DNA from 2 places in the Lysinibacillus sp. UBA5990 genome. Region 2 is predicted to be linked to the other one. Evidence: riboswitches for the same ligand, from Rfam matches in the RefSeq annotation. Region 2 holds a riboswitch; the other holds the start of a gene.
What was found. A riboswitch is a leader RNA that binds a small molecule or an ion and turns the genes downstream of it on or off. The one in region 2 is predicted to bind FMN.
Positions count from the first base shown of each region.

Region 1: it holds a riboswitch for FMN, as region 2 does, so the genes downstream of both, B3D94_RS14085 (ECF transporter S component) here and ribE (riboflavin synthase) in region 2, are expected to answer to the same signal.

Region 1 covers NZ_DJAY01000015.1:319,993-326,747, forward strand. The annotation lists gene B3D94_RS14070 (ATP-binding protein) at 1-384, shown strand, start outside; gene sigX (RNA polymerase sigma factor SigX) at 463-996, shown strand; gene B3D94_RS14080 (RNA polymerase subunit sigma) at 993-2,276, shown strand; FMN riboswitch at 2,431-2,618, shown strand; gene B3D94_RS14085 (ECF transporter S component) at 2,837-3,424, shown strand; gene B3D94_RS14090 (sodium-dependent transporter) at 3,608-4,954, shown strand; gene glnA (type I glutamate--ammonia ligase) at 5,146-6,480, shown strand; gene B3D94_RS14100 (hypothetical protein) at 6,567-6,755, shown strand, end outside.
Region 2 covers NZ_DJAY01000015.1:571,009-577,763, forward strand. The annotation lists gene B3D94_RS15285 (YibE/F family protein) at 1-350, opposite strand, end outside; gene B3D94_RS15290 (YibE/F family protein) at 347-1,471, opposite strand; gene B3D94_RS15295 (ABC-F family ATP-binding cassette domain-containing protein) at 2,081-3,706, shown strand; FMN riboswitch at 3,819-3,944, shown strand; FMN riboswitch at 4,063-4,188, shown strand; gene ribE (riboflavin synthase) at 4,372-5,010, shown strand; partial or broken gene ribB (3,4-dihydroxy-2-butanone-4-phosphate synthase) at 5,038-5,628, shown strand; gene ribE (6,7-dimethyl-8-ribityllumazine synthase) at 5,673-6,140, shown strand; gene B3D94_RS15315 (spore germination protein) at 6,291-6,755, shown strand, end outside.

The DNA.
Region 1 (6,755 bases), 250 kb from region 2:
ATTCGTCTACTATTTGATAGTGAATTTAATGACGATGCGATGATTAATATAGATGAGGATCGCATTGAGCAAGTACTCACAAATTTAGTCGACAATGCACTAAGACATACGGACGAGGGATCTGTCACAGTAAAAGTGGAGCAGGAGCCAACATTCGCTAAAATTTCTGTTCAAGATACAGGACATGGCATTCCTCAAGATGATTTACCTTATGTCTTTGAACGCTTTTATAAAGCAGATAAGGCACGTACTCGATCTAAGGGGGGTACGGGACTTGGCTTAGCCATTGCACGAAATATTATAAAGGCACACTCAGGAAATATTATGGTAGATAGTGTGCTTAAGGAAGGTACTACCTTCACATTTTATTTACCATTCGATTAATAACATGGTTTGTTATTAGTTGACTGTAACTTCTGCGAATGTAAGACGACAAATAATATAGAACGGGGGTGGAGTGCATTGAATGACTCCGTGTTCCATCGACTATACGATGCCTATCATCAAGACGTGTTCCAGTTTCTAATTTATCTAGTAAAAAACCGTACACTTGCTGAGGATTTAGCGCATGAAGTTTATGTAAGAGTATTGCGCTCATATGATCAATTTGCAGGCAATAGTAGTGAGAAAACATGGCTTTTTGCAATAGCCAAAAATGTTGCGATTGATCATTTTAGAAAGCAAGCTGTGCGTCAGAAGCATTCGCTTGATTTCTTTGACTGGGAAACGGAACAGCTCCATTCAAACACACCATCACCGGAGGAAATGCTACAGGCCAGTGATGAATTTATGCAAGTAGAGTCAGCATTAGAAAACTGTACTGGCGATCAAAAAATGGTCATTATTATGCGCTATTTCCAGGATTTATCGATTGCAGAAACGGCGCAAATACTTGATTGGACAGAAGCGAAGGTAAAAACAACCCAGCATCGAGCCATTAAATTTTTAAGGCAACAGCTACAGCCGATCAGAGAACAGGAGGCGAAACGGCAATGACACATAAGCCATTTGATGATGAGCAGCTTGAACATGTACTGAACAATGCCCCTAAGCTTTCTGACCACCGTTCGAAAGAAGATATATTAAATCGGTTAATGGCGGATGCTCGCTTGCAAGATAATATCCACCTTCAAGAAGCTATGCAAGAACCTATAGATGATGAACCATCTCAACAGGAAGATGCTATTATTAAAAAGCCTGCGACAAAATCAAAAGTACGTAATATGCAGATTTATATGAGTGTAGCCGCAGTTTTTGTGCTAACAATACTAGTTAGCACAATATTGAAGAACAACCAAGGTGAGCAAAAAGATCAAGCGAGTATTCCTGAAACGGCACAGTATTCTACGATGCAAGAGGATTCAGCAGCAAAGGAAGCGGCAACGCAGGATGAAGTGCTGGATTCCAAAAGTATTGTCGCCGAACATGAGCGCATTTTATCTTTACGTACATCTGTCTATGAGGAGGATGTAAAAGATGCTGTCGTATTCCGTATTGGTTTGGCAGGGCGTGATGCGGAAAGTGTTCCTATGACGTATGTGATACCAAATGAACGTGTGGCTACTGATTTTGGAGAAGAGAAGCCTTCTACCCTACGGATGTATGAAAAGTATGCTCCTCAAATTGACGAGGAGGCTAAAGGATTTACAGAGTATCATCCTTATAAAGGAGAGCTGAAGGAAAAGGAAGATAAGCTCATCCATGTCTTGCCAAAAGAGAATGACTATGATGTTGCCTCTGCTACAGTGAATGAATATAAAGGCACAATGGAAGATACATTCTCGAACTCTGAATATACCGAAGTAGAAATCCAAAATGAAGATGGAACCCTATATGAGTTTTCTCAAGAAGGTGAGCCAAGTCAAGCAATGTCATTAACGAATGCAAAGAACTTTAATTATTACTTGTACCATGATACCAATGGTGCAGAATATTTATCACCAGATTTCCGTCAATCTTTTGAGACAGTCACAGAGGCACTTACAATGATGAAAAATAAAAATGATGATGTCTATACATCCGTAGTGCCTGAAAATGTAACATACACAGTCACTGAACAAGCAGAAGGTGTAGTTGTTACTTTTGATATTCCACTTGATTTAACATCTATGGAACCAATACAAGCAACTCAATTAATTGAGGCCATGATGTTAACTGCTGCTAGCTTTAATCAACAGCTACTTTTAGATAATGTTGTGCAAGAAAGCTGGGAAGGGTTTGATTTGAAGGGTTATTTACCAAAGCCAGTGGGACCGAATAAACAGTTTTTACCATAGTCGAAGGAAGAAAAAAACAAGAGAGGCATTCCTGCATGGCGGGAGTGCCTTTTCTATTTATAAAGCATAGCAATTTAATCGGATTTTTTTGAGCAGAACTATTTACTTTTACTTAGTAATTCTTTATAGTAAAGCTGTAGAATAAAATAATATGATTCATCTTCGGGGCAGGGTGAAAATCCCGACCGGCGGTAATAGAGTCATAAATCGCTAGTGAATACATTCATTAGCTCGTTTGATTTATGTTAAACTCTTCAGCCCGCGACCTGTGCGAATTTTCGCATGGCTGACTTGGTGAAATTCCAAGGCCGACAGTTAAAGTCTGGATGGGAGAAGATGAAGGTACGATCGTCATTCATTGTCATGAAATGAACTATGACCGAGCGCTTTTTTGTATGGCTTATCAAACAGTGCTCAAAAATAGTAAATGAGGACGCTTATTCGTTATGCCTTTCTCCCTTATGCTTTATTAAACGCATAAGGGTTTTTTCATGAAACAATTGAAAGATCGTCACCTTTCTTCTTGCGAGATTGAATCAGCAAAGAGGAGAGAGTTTTCTATGAAGAAAAATGTCAAACTTCAATCGTTTATTACGATTGGTATGCTGAGCAGTATTTCGTTTTTATTAATGCTTTTTAATTTCCCAATTCCGCCATTCCCAGCATTTTTGGAAGTGGACTTCAGTGATATGCCTGCCTTACTTGCAGCAATCACGATGGGACCTGTAGCTGGTATTTTAGTAGAATTGTTTAAAAATGTGTTGGATTGGATTTTCTCAGGCACTCCAACAGGCGTTCCGGTAGGGCATATGGCTAATTTTGTAACAGGTATTTTATTTATCTTGCCAGTAAGCTTTATTTTTAATCGCTTTAAAACAATCGCTGGTCTTGTTGGAGGTTTAGCAATGGGAACAGTTGTGATGGCAGTAGGAATGAGTGTTTTAAACTATGCTGTATTTTTACCAATGTACACTTACTTCTTAGGGATGGAGCCTGTTGTAGGTGATTCACTTTATAAAATGATTGTCGCTGGTATTTTACCATTTAATATTGTCAAAGGTATTTTATTAACGGGAATTATGGCGTTATTATTTACGACGATGCGTAAATGGATTGACCGCCAGCGTTCTATGTATATAACAAAATAAATTGTACTAAACCTCGAGGGATCAACTCGAGGTTTTTTTATGGGGTGGAATGTAGAAAGAAAAATAGAAAAAGGTAATGGGTAGTCAAATTAACACTAGTTCTTTTTTAGTAAAACCTAGTCGAAAGCTATATTTTCATGTAAAATTAGAGAAGAGTTTAGAAAGTTTGAGGAGTTTGAAGAGATGAGTGGAAAAAAAGGACAGTGGTCTAGTAAGTTAGGATTTATTTTAGCATCAGCAGGTGCTGCAATTGGACTAGGAGCGATTTGGAAGCTCCCGTATGTAACTGGGCAAAGTGGCGGTGGCGCGTTTTTCTTAATCTTTGTACTGTTTACATTGTTAATTGGGCTCCCAATGCTATTATCTGAGTATATTTTAGGACGAGGTACACAGTCAGAGGCAATCACTGCCTATAAAAAAATTGCTCCTACGAAAAAAGGATGGGCATGGATTGGCCGCATGGGTGTTCTCGGATGTTTTTTATTACTAACATTTTATAGCGTTGTCGGGGGCTGGATTTTTATTTATAGCGGGCTAGGAGTAGCGGGTGCTGTCATTGATCCGGCTATTGATCCTGGAGAACTATTTGGAAAAATAATTGGTACACCGTGGATTACACTTGTAGGTTTGGCTTTGTTTACATTAGCAAACGTACTTGTAATTTCATTAGGTGTTCAAAATGGTATTGAAAAGGCGAATAAATGGATGATGCCATTGCTCTTTATTATGTTCATTGTCCTAGTGATACGTGCTGTCACATTAGATGGCGCCATGGAAGGGGTAAAATTCTTTTTATGGCCTGATTTCTCGAATATTACCGGAAAAGCTTTATTAGAAGCTTTAGGGCAATCATTCTTTGGATTAGCAGTTGGATTTTCTTGTCTTGTTACATATAGTTCCTACCTCAAAAAAGATGTGAGTCTACCGAATTCAGCAGGCTCCGTGGTTATGCTGACGGTACTTGTTTCATTTTTAGCTGGACTAGCTATTTTCCCGGTTGTATTTGCTTTTGATTTAGAGCCGGCAGCTGGGCCGGGCTTGTTATTTATGGTGCTACCGACAGCATTTAGCCAAATGCCATTTGGGGAAGTATTTTTAGCGATGTTTTTATTATTATTCTTATTTGCCACATTAACGTCCTCGTTTAGTTTATACGAAATTATTGTTGCGGCATTTATGGAAAATAGTCAGAAGTCTCGCTTGGTATGGACTTCATGTCTTGGTGTAGTCGTCTTTCTTGCGGCCATTCCAGCATCTCTTTCCTCTAGCCTGCTAGCGGATGTATCCGTTTTTGGAAAGAATATTTTTGATGCAACTGACTTTTTAGTATCAAACTTAATGCTACCATTGGGTAACTTGTTCATTGCAATTTTTATCGCATATGTCGTGGATAAGGAATTTGTGAAAAGAGAACTGCTAATGGGAAGCCAAATGGGTCAAGGGTATTATTCGATTTACAGGATATTAATGTTAGTCATAGTACCTGTTGTCATTCTCGTAGTGTTCGTAAATATGCTATTACAATATTAAATATATATATAAGGTGTATCCATTAAGTAAATGGGTACGCCTTTTTATGTATCGAAAATCAAGATGAATATATTCTAAAAAAACGATGTTATAAAACCTTACATATATATTGCTGAAAATAAAAAAGTGATGTATTTTAAAAGCAGTCATAAAAAAATGTGTTAACTAAATTTACATTGGAGTGGTGGAAAATGAAACATTATACAAAAGAAGGTATTATACGCCGAGTAAAGGAAGAAAATGTGAAGTTTATTCGCCTACAATTTACTGATATATTAGGAACGATTAAAAATGTAGAGATACCTGTGAGTCAATTAGAGAAAGCTTTAGACAATAAAGTCATGTTTGATGGCTCTTCGATTGAAGGCTTTGTACGTATAGAGGAGTCAGATATGTATTTAAGACCAGATTTCAATACATTCGTAATTTTTCCTTGGACAGCTGAAAAGGGTAAGGTGGCACGTCTTATTTGCGATATTGCAAGGCCAGATGGCTCACCATTTGAAGGAGACCCACGCTCTAATTTAAAGCGCGTTTTAAAGGAAATGGAGGAGTTAGGCTTCACTTCCTTTAACTTGGGCCCAGAGCCAGAATTTTTCCTTTTTAAGCTAGATGAAAAGGGGCATCCGACACTTGAGCTAAATGATAGTGGAGGTTATTTTGACTTAGCACCGACAGATTTAGGGGAGAATTGTCGTCGGGATATTGTTTTAGAGCTAGAGGGGATGGGCTTTGAAATTGAGGCTTCTCACCATGAAGTAGCACCTGGGCAGCATGAAATTGATTTTAAATATGCTAGTGCCATTGAAGCATGCGACAATATTCAAACATTTAAATTAGTCGTAAAAACAATCGCTGCACAGCATGGGCTACATGCAACATTTATGCCAAAGCCACTATTCGGAGTTAACGGCTCTGGCATGCATTTTAATCTATCGTTATTTGAAGGGGATAAAAATGCATTCTATGATGAACACGCAGAACTTCAATTAAGCGCTACAGCACGTAGTTTTATGGCAGGAATTATCCAGCACGTACACGGATTTACGGCAATCACGAATCCACTTGTTAATTCTTATAAACGATTAGTTCCAGGCTATGAGGCTCCATGCTATGTTGCATGGTCTGCTCAAAACCGTTCACCACTTATTCGTATACCAGCAGCTCGAGGATTATCAACACGAGTTGAATTACGTTCAGTTGATCCAGCGGCGAATCCTTATTTAGCAATGGCTGTGATCTTGGCATCGGGACTTGATGGCATACGCAAGGATTTAACGCCTCCAGCAGCGGTAGATCGAAATATTTATAAAATGACAGGTCCAGAGCGTGAATTAAATGGCATTGATAGCTTACCCTCTTCATTAGAACATGCGTTAATTGAATTAGAAATGGATTCAGTTGTACGAGACGCTCTAGGTGATCATATTTATGAAAAGTTTAATGTTGCCAAAGAAATCGAATGGGATAAATACCGCACACGGGTCCATAACTGGGAGCGTGAAGAATATTTAACGATGTATTAAAAAATATTGGAGCTAAAAAGCTCCAATATTTTTTTACTGACTTTAATACCCTTTTGATCTATCATTAAGGAAAAGGGGTGTGGGCAATGACACAAACGACTCAAGTTGTGACAATTCAAAACAACGATATTGTGCAATTTGAACATGATATTAATCGGGCTTTATTAGATTTAAGTTACTTTTTCATACTTGATATCAAATACAATACCCTCTATATCGGAGAACAGACGGTCATCCATTCTGCCTTAATTATTTATCAACATCAAGACGAAAAC
Region 2 (6,755 bases):
ATACTTATTTCCTCCGTTGATTCTTCGCCAAAACCTTGAATCATCGATTTTTTCGTTACTAACGTAATAAAAAACAATAAAACAACGATCGTCACCATTGTGGAAATAAACGCTGTAATGGTTTTACTATTTGTTTTATTAATATAAAACAAACTAATGCAACTGATGACAGTGCACGCAATAAACGTCAGGATGATAGGGCTGTTTTTAGGGTTTGTCATCAGAAAAATAGTCACAAATAGCACGCCGAAATTTAAAAATAAAGAAAGAAACGAGCGTAGTCCTTGCTTTCCTCCAACTACCACCATTAATAAACATAAAATGCCTGCCAATACAACGATGACATTCATGCCTTCACCCTCTTTCGATTAATGAAAAAAATAGCGGTATATTGACTAATAGGTATGGTGAGGACTACTCCAATACCCCCTGCAAGGGCACGAGCTAGCTCTAAAGAAAGGTTCAAGGATAGTGTCAGTCCTAATGTAGAGGAATTTTTCAAATAGAGTATGACCATTGGTATGGAGCCACAAATATAGGCGAAAAATAATATGCTTGTAATGGTACCCATAATGTCTTTTCCAATCTCATGACCGGATGCCTTTAAAGCTTGTAAAGAAATACGAGAATCTTGTTCGTATAGGGCGAAAATAGAAGAAGACATCGTAATGGCGACATCCATAACAGCCCCAAGTGAACCAATAAATAAACCAGCTATAAAGACGGTTCGGTAGGGACGTGTTAAAAATTGCATTTCCTCATAGCGTAGACCGTTTTCCCCTGTTAACCACATCACAGCTGTGCTAATTATGAGGGCTATCATTGTCCCTAAAAGTGTAGATATAATCGCTGCATATGTTTTCGTCTTCAAACCACTAATCAGTAACAACGAAATAATGGTAAATAATAGGACACAAACCCCACTTATGAATAATAAATTGAGGCTGCCATGCTTTACGTAAAGATCTAATGCAAATGTTAAAATGCAGGCATTTACGACTAAGCTAATAATGGCAAATAAACCTTGTCGTTTACCGATGATAAGTAGCGCAAAGATAAAAATCCAAGCGATCATCATAATTGTTTGATCTCGTTTCAAATCGAGAATAGAGCCCGTTAACTCTGATTTTGTTGAATGTTCATCTATGGCGACAAAGATTTCATTGCCGACATGGTATTCCTGATCAAAGGCTCCGGATGATGAATAGTCATTCGTCAAATCAATTATTTGTCCTTTGTGCTGCCCATTTTTAAGCACAGCTTTAATTTGCTGTGTATACAACATATCGTCATTATCATACATATCTGTTATTGGCTCAGAATCTGCCACTTTGACTTTTAGAATTTCAGCAATGGGTCGATCATAAAATTGTTCATTATGATGAACGAAAAAAATGGAAAGGGCACAGCTAAGTAATAACAAGGCGTAGAAAATACGTTGTTTATACGTTATGTTTCTTAAATATTGCAATGGAATGACCTCCAAACTAGTGGACTGAATAGTCACTTGTACAGGAACGATTTTAAGAATAGTAAGTTCCAATATATTCTCAAGTTTAACGATAGGAATGATATATTCCAAGGCATTTATACTATAAAAATGCGGCAGGACATTTGTATTCTAAAAAAAAATATGATAGATTAATTGGTATTATAAATTCGAAGGGAGGGCGAAGTAATTGGAAACTGTTTGTGCGAAAGGTTTAACTGAATCAGAGGTAAAATCTTACAATCTTTGTGGGGATTTGCTGGCTAAGGGAGAAGTGTGCCCTTTTTTAAGCAAATTTCATATCGATACAGATTCCGGTGCTTTTTGCCTTCTTTATTTCTAACAGATTGATGCCCAATTAAATGGGATGAATAGATTGCTAGACGCCGGTACGTAACGGCGTTTTTTTGTTTAATTGTAAAATTTAACATGCCCTATTGATTATAGGGATGTTTGTAAGGTGCCGTTTATGACGGCGCCTTTTTTTGTGTTTGAAAGGAGTGAAAAGTGATGTGTAACCTTATATGTCCATTTATTTCTTGAGCAATTAGCTTAGTAGTAATGGATAAAATAAATAAGGAGATTGAAAAAATGATACTTCAATTAAATGGAATTAGTAAGAGCTACTTGGGAGATCCGATTCTTTCAAAGATATCAATGAAATTGGAACGTGGCGATCGGATTGGACTTATAGGTGTAAATGGAGCAGGAAAATCAACACTACTAAAGATCATTACAGGGGATCTTTCTTATGATGAAGGCGACATTTTTATAGGGAAGGGAATTAAACTAGGTTATTTGCGACAAGATAGTGGGTTACAGCCAGACCATACGATTTGGACAGAAATGCTTGGCGCATTTACTGAGCTTCAAGAGGCTGAAAAGGAACTTCGAGAGCTGGAAATGCAGATGGGTGAGCCTTCCTGCATAAATGACCCTGAAAAGCTGGAACAAGTTATGAAGAAATATGCGAGCAAATCAGATTGGTTTTCACAGCAAGGTGGCTATGATGTCGAGGCAAAAATAAATAGTATGTTAAATGGAATGGGCTTTGGGAGTACGCCGACAAACACACTTGTCGCATCATTAAGTGGCGGACAGAAAACTAGACTGGCACTTGCTAAAATTTTATTAGAGCAGCCGGATTTGTTGCTGTTAGATGAACCGACTAACCATTTAGATTTTGCGACTTTAAACTGGCTTGAAAGCTATTTACGTGGCTATCAGGGGGCTATTCTTGTTATTTCTCATGATCGTTATTTTTTAGATGCCCTTGTCAATGAAATTTATGAGATTGAACGTACCCATGGAACAAAATACAGCGGTAACTACTCTAAGTATGTGGAAAGCAAGGCGAAAAATCGCGAATTAATGGAAAAGAAATATACAATGCAGCAGCAGCAAATCGTCAAAATGGAGAATTATATTGAGCGGAATATTGCGATGGCTACTTCCTCAAAAAGCGCCAAGAATAAAAGGAAGCAGCTTGAACGAATAAGTCGTCTTGAAAAGCCTCGCAAGGATCTAAAACACGCACAAATGGCATTTGCTACAGATAAGAAATCACATAAAGAAGTGTTGAAGGTAAAAGATGTAGTGCTCTCCTATCAGCTAGAAGATAGCAGGAAAACATTAGTGCAAGATATTGAGTTTTCCTTGTATAGAGGCGATCGGGTTGCATTAGTAGGTCCCAATGGTGTTGGGAAATCAACCCTATTAAAGGCGTTATTACATGAATTGACACCGGACCGTGGCGTTATCGCATGGGGGAATGGTGTGACAATAGGCTATTATGATCAGGAGCAAGAGACATTACATCCTAATAATACGGTATTACAAGAGGTTTGGAGTACTTTCCCTTCAATGGAAGAGGCAAAAATACGATCAGTACTCGGTAATTTTTTATTTACGAAAGAGGATGTATTTAAAAAGATAGCCTCCCTTAGCGGTGGGGAAAAAGCACGTGTAGCATTAGCAAAGCTTATTTTGCAAAAAGCCAATGTACTTATAATGGACGAGCCGACCAATCATCTTGATTTATTGAGCAAGGAAGTATTGGAGGAGGCGCTATTGCAGTTTGATGGCACCTTATTATACATTTCTCATGATCGTTATTTTCTTAATAAGCTAGCCAATAAATTGCTTGAATTATCACCAACTGGGATGACGGCCTTTTCGGGAAATTATGATGATTATGTGCAAAAAATAAGCCATTAAAGGATTTAGGGGCCACCTCTATAGCAAGAGGTGGCCCCTTTTTTTAAAAATTACAGACAGAAGTATAGATAATATAATTAAATAGTGTTATCGTAAGAACTAGCTAAATAAAATGATCCTTCGGGGTAGGGTGAAATTCCCAATCGGCGGTGATGAAGTCATTCAAAGTCCGTGAGCGCAAGCTGATTTGGTGCAAATCCAAAACCGACAGTAATAGTCTGGATGGGAGAAGGGTATAAGTGCGAGCTTTTTAAATTCAATGTAATTTAGAAGGTCTATTTGACTATGCATTTATGACACTGCTTCCCGCGAATATGTTGGGAAGTTTTTTTATTTAGCCAATCAATTGAATAGAAGATGTTCTTCGGGGTAGGGTGAAATTCCCAATCGGCGGTGATGAAGAAATTCAAAGTCCGTGAGCGCAAGCTGATTTGGTGCAAATCCAAAACCGACAGTGATAGTCTGGATGGGAGAAGAACAAATAAGATCATAGTCTATGGAAAAAATGAATATCCAAGTAGGCTTATTTATTGATGTCTTATACTCCCAAAACCCCTTTGTCAAAGGGGTTTTTCGTTTTATATAAGCTTTAGAAGGGAGACGGATAGAAACCCAAAAGCGATGGATAGAAGCTACGAAAGATCAGTGTGAAAGTAGGTGAAGAAATGTTTACAGGTATTGTAGAGGATATTGGCACTATTAAAGCCTTGCAAAGCAATAAGAACAGTATGAAAATTACGGTTCAATCATCTAAAGTTGCTGAAGATGTAGGGTTAGGGGACAGTATAGCAGTCAATGGTGTTTGTTTAACGGTGACCCATTTTACGGATGAAGAGCTTACGATGGATGTTATGCCTGAAACCGTCAAAGCTACAAATTTACATCAGCTGACAATAGGTGATCGGGTTAATTTGGAGCGTGCCATGCCTGCTAACGGGCGATTTGGGGGGCATTTTGTTGCTGGTCATATAGATGGCATTGGGAAGATTTTACGAAAGCGTCCAGTGGCCAACGCGGTTTATATTGATATCGAATTGTCTGAGGAACTAACAAGCTTCTGTATTCCAAAAGGCTCCATAACGATTGATGGCACAAGCTTAACAATCTTTCAGGTTGAAACGAATCAAGTCACTATTTCACTGATTCCTCATACTTATAAGGAAACGATTTTAGGTATGAAAAAAATGGGCGCATTCGTCAATATTGAAACAGATTTAGTCGGTAAATATATTTTAAACGTCTTGAAAGATGGGCAAGGCAAGTCAATGATAACAAGAGATTATTTGGCACGACACGGTTTTTAAGATCACATAATGAGGAGATGAAAAATAGTGCTACATGCAATTGAAGATGCCATAGAGGATTTAAAACAAGGGAAAGTGATCGTCGTAGTGGATGATGAAGATCGGGAAAATGAGGGGGATCTTCTGGCGCTTGCTGAATTTATCACTCCGGAAACGATAAACTTTATGGCGACTTATGGAAAAGGTCTAATTTGTACACCGATTTCGCAGGAGCTAGCATATAAATTAGATCTGCACCCAATGGTTCAGCATAATACGGATAACCATCAAACTTCATTTACCGTAAGTATCGACCATATGGACACAACAACGGGGATTAGTGCCTTTGAGCGAGCTTTCACCATACAAAAGATGCTGGAGTCTCAGGCAAAAAAAACTGATTTTCGTCGACCAGGACACATTTTTCCACTAATCGCAAAGGATAATGGTGTCTTAGAGCGAAGAGGCCATACGGAGGCGAGCATTGATTTAGCCAAGCTTTGTCACAGTATTCCTGCTGGAGTAATTTGTGAAATTATGGGAGACGATGGTCACATGATGCGCTTTGATGAATTGACAAAGTATGCAGCACATCATGGATTAAAAATGATTTCTATTGAGGCGTTAGCCGCTTATCGTAGTCAATCATTTACAACAAACTAAAAACGAAGGAGATATAAAAAATGGGTCAAACGTTTGAAGCACAATTAATTGGGACGGATTTAAAAATTGCAGTAGTCGTAGGTCGATTCAATGAGTTTATTACAAGTAAATTATTAGATGGTGCAATGGATGGGTTAAAACGACACGGTGTAGATGAAGCTTCCATTGATGTTGCATGGGTGCCAGGAGCTTTTGAGGTGCCTTTCATTGCGAAACAATTAGCAGAGACAAAGAAATATGACGCCATTATTGGTTTAGGTACTGTTATTCGTGGTTCTACGACACATTATGACTATGTATGTAATGAGTCTGCCAAAGGTATTGCGAATGTTTCCTTAACAACCAATGTGCCAGTTATTTTCGGTATTGTTACAACAGAAAATATTGAACAGGCGATTGAGCGTGCGGGAACAAAATCGGGTAATAAAGGCTATGACTCCGCGATCTCGGCAATTGAGATGGCTAATCTACAAAAAATGATTGGCTAAAGACATCCTGAATAGATTATAACAGTATTTGTTTCTTGAATAATTTTTATGTCCATGGGAAAAATATGCCTAAGTATATTTATTACATGTCGAAGTTTTCATAAATGTACTAAACTTGAGCAGGCTCAGTAGGAGATGAGAAGTATTTCAATGGAACAAATGATGAATTTGAAAATGTTGAAATCACTATTTCAACGCTCTGCTGATGTGATATTCCAACAGTATAAATTTCAGCAACATACGGTCCATATGATAACCTGTGATGCCATGATAGACGAAGAACTCCTTCAAACAGTTGTGGTCGAACGTGTCCAATCCTTATTTAATAGTGGTTCTGATGAGACGTTAGAGGAGCTAATTGAACAGCATCTTCACGTTCCCTATTTACAAAAGGTCACTAAAAAGGAGGATATGATTACAAGAGTCTACAAGGGCCATGTCTTATTATATTTTGAGGAAGATCACTTGATTTATTCCAGTGATATTTCAAATAGACCTAATCGTGAGCCGGGGGAAACAACGCTTGAGCTAGTTGTAAAGGGACCAAGAGATGATTTTATTGAAGATATATTTATTAATATTGCTTTATTAAGAAAACGTTTACCTACAAATTCA